DNA from 4 places in the Lederbergia ruris genome. Region 3 is predicted to be linked to each of the others. Evidence: riboswitches for the same ligand, from Rfam matches in the RefSeq annotation. Region 3 holds a riboswitch; each other region holds the start of a gene.

Region 1 (2,201 bases), on a different contig from region 3:
TTGCATTGTACTGAGTTTCTTCATAATACTTGCGATCATCGAATCCTCTAGATGCTCTAGAAATGGGGCTCTATATTTTTCTGGTAAGCTTTGAAAGATCACACTTAAATTATAGGGATGCTTCTCTTTTAAAAGATCATTCACTTCGTTAAACTTTTCATTATTCATGTATTCAACGACTTCAAGGGCTAATTGCTCACATTCCCTGTCACTTAACATTCGAACCCTCCTCTACTTCCCATACTCATCTATATCCCCTTTTTTCTTTAGTCAAACCATTTCCATGCTGTTGGACGATTGTTGGTTTATATAAACCAAAACATATTATCCAGGATATTTATACTATTAATCTCTCTGATTCTATTGAAATATTCTGAAATACACCTTATGATAAGGATGGTATTTTTAATTTACTTATTTATGAGAAGTGGAGTGTTGTTTATGGACAATACAGAAAAAATAATTATTCAAAAAGAAGAAACAAACGGCCTTGCAACAGCTGCAATGGTACTAGGAATTATTGGTATTATTCTGGGTGTCATTCCTTTTATTGGTTGGTTTACATTACCTTTATGGCTACTGGCTATCATCTTTGGATTTATCGGTATGCGGAACCCGGTGAAAAAGGGATTTGCAATCACAGGAATTATTTTAGGGACCTTAACGTTTGTATATAAAATAGGATTCTGGATTGTACTTATTCTTTCCTCTGCTGCCTCCGGTTACTAGATACAGAATGAGCAGGAAGGCATACGCTATTTTACACACGGTCTCTGCCAGTATTTGACATTCTGGTTTATTATGTTAAGATCGATATGAGTTTTTCAAAAAATCAAATCATTTGTTTCTGCTAGGGGAGCCATTGCGGCTGAGATTAAAGAATTCTTTAGGACCCTTAGAACCTGAACTGGTTAATACCAGCGGAGGGAAGTGGAAAATTTTTATCCTGAGAGGCCCCTTTGTTTTGCTACGAGCGCAGAGCATTCTTTTCGGGAAAAAACACCACCCTTCTCCCGTCAGTCGGAAACGATGATGAATTAGAGGAGGATTTTTTTATGCATTTTACAGAGGAATTAAGACAAGCTACTGAACACAGCTGGGAGCTTAGTTTGAAGCATCCCTTCGTATTAGGGATCGTCCAAGGAGATTTACCTTTAGAAAAATTTAAATATTACATTCTCCAGGATATTTACTACTTAAAACATTACGGAAAAGTCCACGCGCTGGCTGCTGCACAGGCTGATGACTTTAGCCATACGGCATTATTGGCTAAAAAAGCCCAGTTAACGGCCCAGGCAGAGCTAACCGTTCACGAGGAACACGCCAAAATCTTGAATATTACAGAAGATGAAATGGAAAACTTCCGTCCAGCGCCAACTGCCTATGCCTATACATCCCATTTGTATCGAGCCGCTCTTTCTGGCAGCTTTGCCCAAACGATTGCTGCAATGCTACCTTGCTATTGGCTTTATGCAGATATTGGAAAAACATACGAACATGCGACACCCAAAGAGCCGATCTACCAAAAATGGATTGAAACCTATGCTAGTGAATGGTTCCAATCCTCCACACAAGAGCAAATCGACTTATTGAATCATATCGTTGCCACTGCTACCGTGGCAGAAAAGGAGAAAATTAAAGAACAGTTTGTCATCGCTAAAGAGTATGAGCTAGCTTTTTGGGAGATGGCTTATCAGGAGGAAAAGTGGCTATCTGAACAAACGCCAGTAGTTCAACCCTGATCTAAGTATGAAATCTTATAATCCTTACAAAAATGTAATTTATGTGTAAGTAATCTAGATCGCTCTCTGTGAAACTCCTTGCTAAACTTAGCAATAAACAAGGAGAAAGGAAGGGAGCGAATGAAAAGCTGGCTCATTGGTTTACTTACTATATTCATACTCGTTGGGAGTTTGGTGGCCGCCTCTCTCATTTTTCATAATGAGGTTACGGATCGATTTAATCCTCTTGTTCCGAGGAAAGATATTTACGTTCAAATAACGGAAAAAGGCACCCCGCGTTCTCCAGGCGGGTTTGATTATACGCTTTCCGGTTTTGATGAATCGGGAAAAGAACGAACGGTCACCTTCTATGCTGGAGGGGAATTGCGGGATTTAGCTTTTCTCCGAGTCGATTCGAAAGGAAAATATATCAAAACTTGGGAAGAGGTATTATGGGAAGAGCTCCCAGATGAGGTAAGG
Region 2 (2,201 bases), on a different contig from region 3:
TGATTTCCCACAGCCACTTGGGCCTAGCAATAAAACCTTCTCCCCCGGTGCAACGGAGAAAGACAGATCCTTAAAAATGAAGGAAGGCTCATTGGGAAATTTCAAACGAAGATTCGTGACACCAAGTGACTTTGTTTCCTGTTGCTGTTCCATATGTCGACTCCCTTTTTCTAATCTATCAGTCTAACGAAAATCTGCGCTTAACGGGCTGGAACTCGGCGCCCAATCGCTCTGGACACATTATTAACGTTCAATCATCGATCGTCTCCCAGATTTACAGCCCTGTTTCTCTTTAACAGCTGTATTTTCTACCTATTTATCAAGTGCTGTATATTCTTCTTTTGCAACGGGGCGAATAAGATTGGTCACACCTGTTGTTTCTAATGCTTTGACAATGTAATACGCAAATATGCCAGTGAATAGGAACGCACTAATAACACGCAATCCATACTTTACAAACAGGGCCCAAGTTTCCAAATTGGCATATCCATAAAACCAATCTAAAAAGAAGCCAGCCGCACAGGATGCCACCCCTGCTAACCCAGCGACGATGATGCCAAAACGTTTATAACGAAAGGCAGCAAACAACAATTCAGCTCCCAGTCCTTGCATAAATCCGTATATAAGGACCTCGATCCCATGCCCAATAAAAGCGGAAAGACCTGCAGCTGCAATACTTGCTAGCAAAGCTACACCAGGTTTCCGAATTAATAAAAAGGCAAAAGGTCCGACCATAAACCACATTCCGTAAATTAATTGACGAGCCATAGGCAGCATTGGCTTAATAAAGGTATATAAATCATCCCAGAATTTCATCGTAATTCCAAAAACAACCCCAAGCATGACAGTAATCAATAAATCCGTAAATTTTAATTTTTTCAACCTTCCTCAACCCCCTCTTTTTTTGAAAATACAAAAAAGCCGTCTCAAAATGCACAGACGACGAGAAGGGCCCTATGATAAATGTATCACTCTCTACGCTGGCATTACCCAGATCAGATTAACGGTCAGTAGCGGATAATAGCTACTATCTCAGCCTGATTCCTCAAGCACCCGGACGGACTTTTATGTAATTAGCCTTACTATACAATAGACTTCAAAATAAAGCAAATGTTTCGTAAAATTTAATTATATTTCCATAAAAAAGATCATCCATGTCCTTCCAACTTCAATAGTTTTTCCTTCATCGGAAGTCCACCACGAAAACCGCCCATTTCCCCATTTTTCCGCACGACTCGGTGGCATGGAACAACGAAAAGAAGCGGGTTGGCCCCGATGGCACTTCCAACCGCACGAACCGCCTTTGGATTACCGATCCTTTCCGCAATTTGCGAATAAGTATGGATTTCCCCGAAAGGGATGTTTCGCAGCTCTGTCCAGACCGCTTTTTGAAAATCTGTGCCAATCAATTCAACGGGTAGAGCAAATTCTTCACGTGCTCCATCTAAAAATTCTTGCAGCTGAGTCTCGTAAAAAGATAGTTTTTCCTTATCTTTGACTAATTGAGCTTCTGGATAATGGCGCTCCAACCAACTCTTTAATTCTTGCATACCTTCATTTTGCGGACTCACATAACAAAGCCCTTGCGTGGTTGTAGCGAGGAAAACATCCCCGTCCTCAGTTTCCATTTGACTGTAATAAATAGTCTCTGTCATCCTTTTCCCTCCTTAAAAGAGCAAACAACATCGCTCATTCAATGTTGTTCTTCCCTACTAAAATCTCTAAATCAATCGTGATGTTACAAGATTCTTGCTTCATAAACGCTTCCTTTCGTTCTGGATCTGCTGACCATGAAAGCGGGGTCATGCTAACTAAATTCTCTAATTCGTCCTTCGTAAGTTTTTTGGTATCATGAAAGTGAAACCTCTCCAAAACTTGGAAATGCTTTTGAAATAAAGAAATGGTATCGGCGTTGCTGTACTCCTTTTTTTCGTCCTGTACAAAAAAAGCTTCGCGTAATTCCTTTAAATAATTTGTACGAGGGACGACCTTTAACACTAGGCCATTCCGAGTTAAAATCCTTTTAAATTCCTGATAATTAGAAGGGGACAAAATATTAAGAATAACGTCAATCGATTGATCCGCGATCGGTGAATAGGCCAAATCTCCGACTAACCAAATCGGTTGTTCGTAATGTTTGGCGGCCATTATCACGCCTTCTTTAGAAATATCAAGGCCAATCCCTGTAAACTTCTGATTCA
Region 3 (2,201 bases):
ATTATTGAAATTAAGGAGCCAGAAGCCAATGCAGGGATTGAGGAAATCCTTGCCGAACTTATTGAGCAATATAATAATACAAATAATGTAATCATCCAATCTATGAATTTTGAATCGATGAAGAAAATGCACGAGTTACTCCCGAAAATTCCAGTGGCCGTACTTGTTTCAAGAGCTGAGCATCCACTTTCAAGTCAACAATTAGATGACATTGCCGATTATGCAACCTATGTGAATTATAACATTCACTACTTACGACCAAGAGATGTGGAAGAAATTCATAAAAGAGATAAAAAGGTAATGGCTTGGACCATTCGCGATCCAAGAAAAATGCAGAAGGCCCTTAACCTGGGAGTAGATGGAATCATAACCGATTATACGAAATGGATTGTCGATGCCAATCCGGCAGGAGTGGAAATGAATTAGAAGCAATATTATATTTATTTATCTAAAATAAACGGTGACATCTGGAAGAAAGACTGGTAATCGAACAAACGTTTGAATAAATCAATTCTTGAGGGGGATAGAAAATAAGTATCATATTAATGGCTCTATATTGAACCCCTTACATTTAGTTATTCTTTATGCTAGTATATTGGTGAGTATCATAATTTCATATAAAAAATCACTAGGGGAATCCTTGAAAAGGACTGAGAGAAGAGTGGAACTCTGATACCCTTATAACCTGAACAGGTTGGTGCCTGCGTAGGGAAGTGTGGAATAGCGAACAACCCGTCATGGATCAGCCTTTTGCTGAGTAAGCGGGGCTTTTCATCTACCACTTTCCCTACTGTTGGAAAGTGGTTTTTGTATTGTTAAGGAGGGTTGTATTGAAGAGATTGGTTGTCACGAATGACTGCTTGGATGTTAATACCTTAGCTCAACATATGATTGAAATGGATCCGTATGTTGATTTCTTTATCATTAGAGAGCGATCGAAAACAGTTCGAGAACAAATCCGCTTGCTTGAACATGTCATCGCAGCTGGAGTACAAAGAGAGAAGTTAGTGGTCAATGATCGGGTAGATGTTGCGGTTGTGATGGATATTCCCAAGGTGCAGTTACCGGGTCATGGTTTAGATGTTCAAGAAGTAAAAAATAATTTTCCACATCTTCAAATTGGAAAATCGATTCATTCTGAACAAGAGGCTTTCGAGGCAAGCCATTCTGCAGCTGATTGGCTGCTGTATGGTCATGTGTTCCCAACAAACTGCAAGCCAGGAGTTCCAGCCCGAGGAGTTCAAACGCTTAAGGCGATCACTGATCAAGTACCAATCGATGTATATGCGATTGGCGGAATCAAGCCTGAACATCTGCAAACTTTAGCCAAACTAGGTATTAAAGGATTTGCGGTCATGTCGACAATATTTGAAGCACACGAGCCTGCAAGAATGGCAGAACAATATTATCATGCCTGTCAAGCGCTAAATTAATAGTTGATGAAAGGAAATGAATCTTGGATGGAGATTATTTTAAATGGACAATCTTATCAACTGCCAAAAAACATCCAGAGTGTCCAACAACTTCTAGAACATTTGACACTGTCTGAAAGGGTTGTAATTGTGGAAGTCAATCGGGAAATTGTTCCCAAAGAGGAATATCAACGTGCGATTCATGAGCGGGATGAAATAGAAATGATCCATTTTGTAGGAGGAGGATGAAGATGAGTTCACTAAAAATAGGAGAAAAAAGTTTTACATCCAGACTTTTATTAGGTACAGGAAAATATCCATCATTTGCAATACAAAAAGAGGCTGTTAAAGTTTCTGAGGCGGAAATCTTAACTTTCGCATTAAGAAGAATGAATGTGTTTGAACCGTCCCAACCTAATTTTTTAGAAATGCTGGACTTGTCCCAATACACTCTTCTCCCAAACACGGCAGGTGCGAAAACAGCAGAAGAAGCGGTGAGAACGGCTAAATTAGCGAAGGCTTCTGGCTTATGCGATATGGTAAAGGTTGAAATCATTGGCTGTGAAAAATCACTTTTACCCGATCCAGTCGAAACATTAAGGGCATCGGAAATGCTTCTTGAAGAAGGGTTTACCGTTTTAACCTATACTTCGGATGATGTCGTTCTTGCTAAAAGAATAGAGGAGCTAGGAGTTCATGCTATTATGCCGGGAGCATCCCCGATTGGTTCGGGAAAAGGCATTTTGAATCCGTTGAATTTGCAACTAATTATAGAGCAAGCTCAAGTAC
Region 4 (2,201 bases), on a different contig from region 3:
CTTTCCTCCAAATCGCTCCCATTATCGATATTTCTCCGTAAGCGACCCCATCGTAATCCCATCTGGTTTATAGACAATTTTTACTTGAGAAATAATACTGATACTCCCTAACTCAATCATTCTTTGATTCATTTTTTCAATGATTTGCATGATATACGATAGATCACCTTCCATCGTTGTTTCTAATGGATGAACTTCGTATGAGACCCCTGATTCCGCAATGACTTTGATCGCCTCATCCACAAGTGGATAAGTATCCCCTCCACTGGCTAATTTCGGGATAATTTGAATACTTACTAATGCATTCGCCATCTTTCTTCCTCCTTATTCGGGTAAAAATTCATTGGTGAAAGCTTGTTTTACATCGATTTCCTTTTCAAGGACCTTTTTCTCTAACATCCAATCCATATAGTTCTGCCAAATTTCTTGCTTCTGCTCTCCCCAACGCGCAGCATCATCTTGATAACGAGTTGCCAACCATTCTTGGCTTTTGCGCACAAGTTCCTCATCAAGATCGGGTTCCGCCTTGATCAAAACCTCAGCTGCTTCCTCTGGATTATCGATTGCCAGTTGGTACCCTTTTGAGACAGCCTTCATAAAGGCTTTTACCGTATCGGGATCTTTCTCAATCATTTTCTCACTCGTGGAAATCACTGGGGTGTAATAATCAAGCTTGTCCGAGTAATCCGTAAGGTAAATCATATTTAAATCATCCCCGCGCAACTCCGCTTCTACACCAGTCCAAGCATAATAAATCCACGCAAAATCGATATCTCTTTGCACGGCTGTAAAGAAATCGGTATCACCCATATTGACTACATCAACTTTATCGAAATCTCCGCCATCAGCATCCATCAAAGAAGTCAGAACCGCTTGCTCAACTGGTGCGCCCCAGCCGCCGTATGTCTTTCCTTCAAAATCACTCGGCTTTTTAATATTTTTCTCAACGGGTGAGGCGAGACCTGAAGTATTATGTTGAATAATTGCCCCAATCGACACAATCGGAATATCTTGGGCTCTTGCTTCCGTTAAACTTTCTTGGGCACTAATGCCAAATTCAGATTTACCCGATGCGACTAACTGGTCCGCTCCCGCTTCACCAGGCAGAATAATTTCGACATCCAAGCCCTCTTCTTTAAAATACCCTTTATCACGTGCTACATATAGCCCCGTATGATTGGTATTCGGTGTCCAATCAAGCACGATCGATACCTTTTTCTCGCCTGTCTCACTTTTCTCTTCTGTTGCTCCACTACAACCAGCAAGCAAAAGAACCATAACTAAAGCAATACCTAACCACTTTTTCATCTTTTTTCCCTCCATGTTCTTCCAGAAATGCAACCCCTAAACATGAAAAAGATGCCCAAATTCGTTTGAACCTGGGCATCTTGAAAGAACATTCATCATTTAATTATGAATGAATCCATGTTCCCTTCGCTGGTCTTAACCAGGGCAGGTTCTAAGGGTCAGCATCTCAAGGATGCACTCTCAACCGGCATAACCGGTTCCCCTACATTCCATATAGTATGATTTTCATATTTTATTATAGCAGATTATTCGTCTAAAGCCAGATTGACGACTTCTCAATAGGCAAAGGCGGCAGAAAAAGCAAAAATAATTACTAGCATAATGATATAAAATATAATAACAAGTACGAATGCTCCTGCCATGACAATTAAATAAGCCTTAGCAAATAAATTACGCGGCTCATCTTTATCTACCGCCCATATAATCAGCATAACAATATTTACAATCGGAAGTGCAAGCAAAATCATTGTAATAATCCAATCTTTTAATGTCATATTTCTTTCCATAAGCTTTTCACCCCTCTCATTGTTTTCTAAATCGTTATTCATTGATGTTTATGACAACATTGTTCATTTTACTATTAATTCCAGAGATTACCAGAGGATTCTTGATACTTCATTCAAGGTATACATTTATTCCTTTATAATGTATACGAAAACCCATTTGGTAAGGTTTCATCTTACTTCATAAGTGAAAATATTTTTTGATGGTGCTTTCTAACTTCCCTTTTTATTTCCGCATTTTTTTCACAATATAAGCATTCAAAAATCTACCTCTGCACAAAAAAGGCGCATCCCCATTCACGAGATCGCTTTACCTTCATTACGGTAAACTTATCTATTATTTTGCGTTTCCCTTTATACGAAATCGCCATTTCAGCTTCCAAGTAAACG

What was found. A riboswitch is a leader RNA that binds a small molecule or an ion and turns the genes downstream of it on or off. The one in region 3 is predicted to bind thiamine pyrophosphate.
Region 1: linked by a shared signal. The riboswitch ahead of tenA (thiaminase II) and the one ahead of KI363_RS02880 (thiamine phosphate synthase) in region 3 are both predicted to bind thiamine pyrophosphate.
Region 2: linked by a shared signal. The riboswitch ahead of KI363_RS14375 (ECF transporter S component) and the one ahead of KI363_RS02880 (thiamine phosphate synthase) in region 3 are both predicted to bind thiamine pyrophosphate.
Region 4: linked by a shared signal. The riboswitch ahead of KI363_RS06405 (ABC transporter substrate-binding protein) and the one ahead of KI363_RS02880 (thiamine phosphate synthase) in region 3 are both predicted to bind thiamine pyrophosphate.

The regions. Positions count from the first base shown of each region.
Region 1 covers NZ_BORB01000034.1:32,280-34,480, forward strand. Annotated here, with positions in the region: gene mgtE (magnesium transporter) at 1-219, opposite strand, end outside; gene KI363_RS16575 (hypothetical protein) at 442-729, shown strand; TPP riboswitch at 843-946, shown strand; gene tenA (thiaminase II) at 1,056-1,742, shown strand; gene KI363_RS16585 (YxeA family protein) at 1,863-2,201, shown strand, end outside.
Region 2 covers NZ_BORB01000026.1:54,010-56,210, forward strand. Annotated here, with positions in the region: gene KI363_RS14370 (ABC transporter ATP-binding protein) at 1-153, opposite strand, end outside; gene KI363_RS14375 (ECF transporter S component) at 313-882, opposite strand; TPP riboswitch at 956-1,067, opposite strand; gene KI363_RS14380 (methylated-DNA--[protein]-cysteine S-methyltransferase) at 1,149-1,655, opposite strand; gene KI363_RS14385 (putative RNA methyltransferase) at 1,690-2,201, opposite strand, start outside.
Region 3 covers NZ_BORB01000003.1:94,595-96,795, forward strand. Annotated here, with positions in the region: gene KI363_RS02875 (glycerophosphodiester phosphodiesterase) at 1-426, shown strand, start outside; TPP riboswitch at 621-729, shown strand; gene KI363_RS02880 (thiamine phosphate synthase) at 831-1,433, shown strand; gene thiS (sulfur carrier protein ThiS) at 1,461-1,661, shown strand; gene KI363_RS02890 (thiazole synthase) at 1,664-2,201, shown strand, end outside.
Region 4 covers NZ_BORB01000008.1:92,787-94,987, reverse strand. Annotated here, with positions in the region: gene KI363_RS06415 (ABC transporter permease) at 1-22, opposite strand, end outside; gene KI363_RS06410 (thiamine-binding protein) at 22-312, opposite strand; gene KI363_RS06405 (ABC transporter substrate-binding protein) at 325-1,308, opposite strand; TPP riboswitch at 1,413-1,522, opposite strand; gene KI363_RS06400 (hypothetical protein) at 1,584-1,814, opposite strand.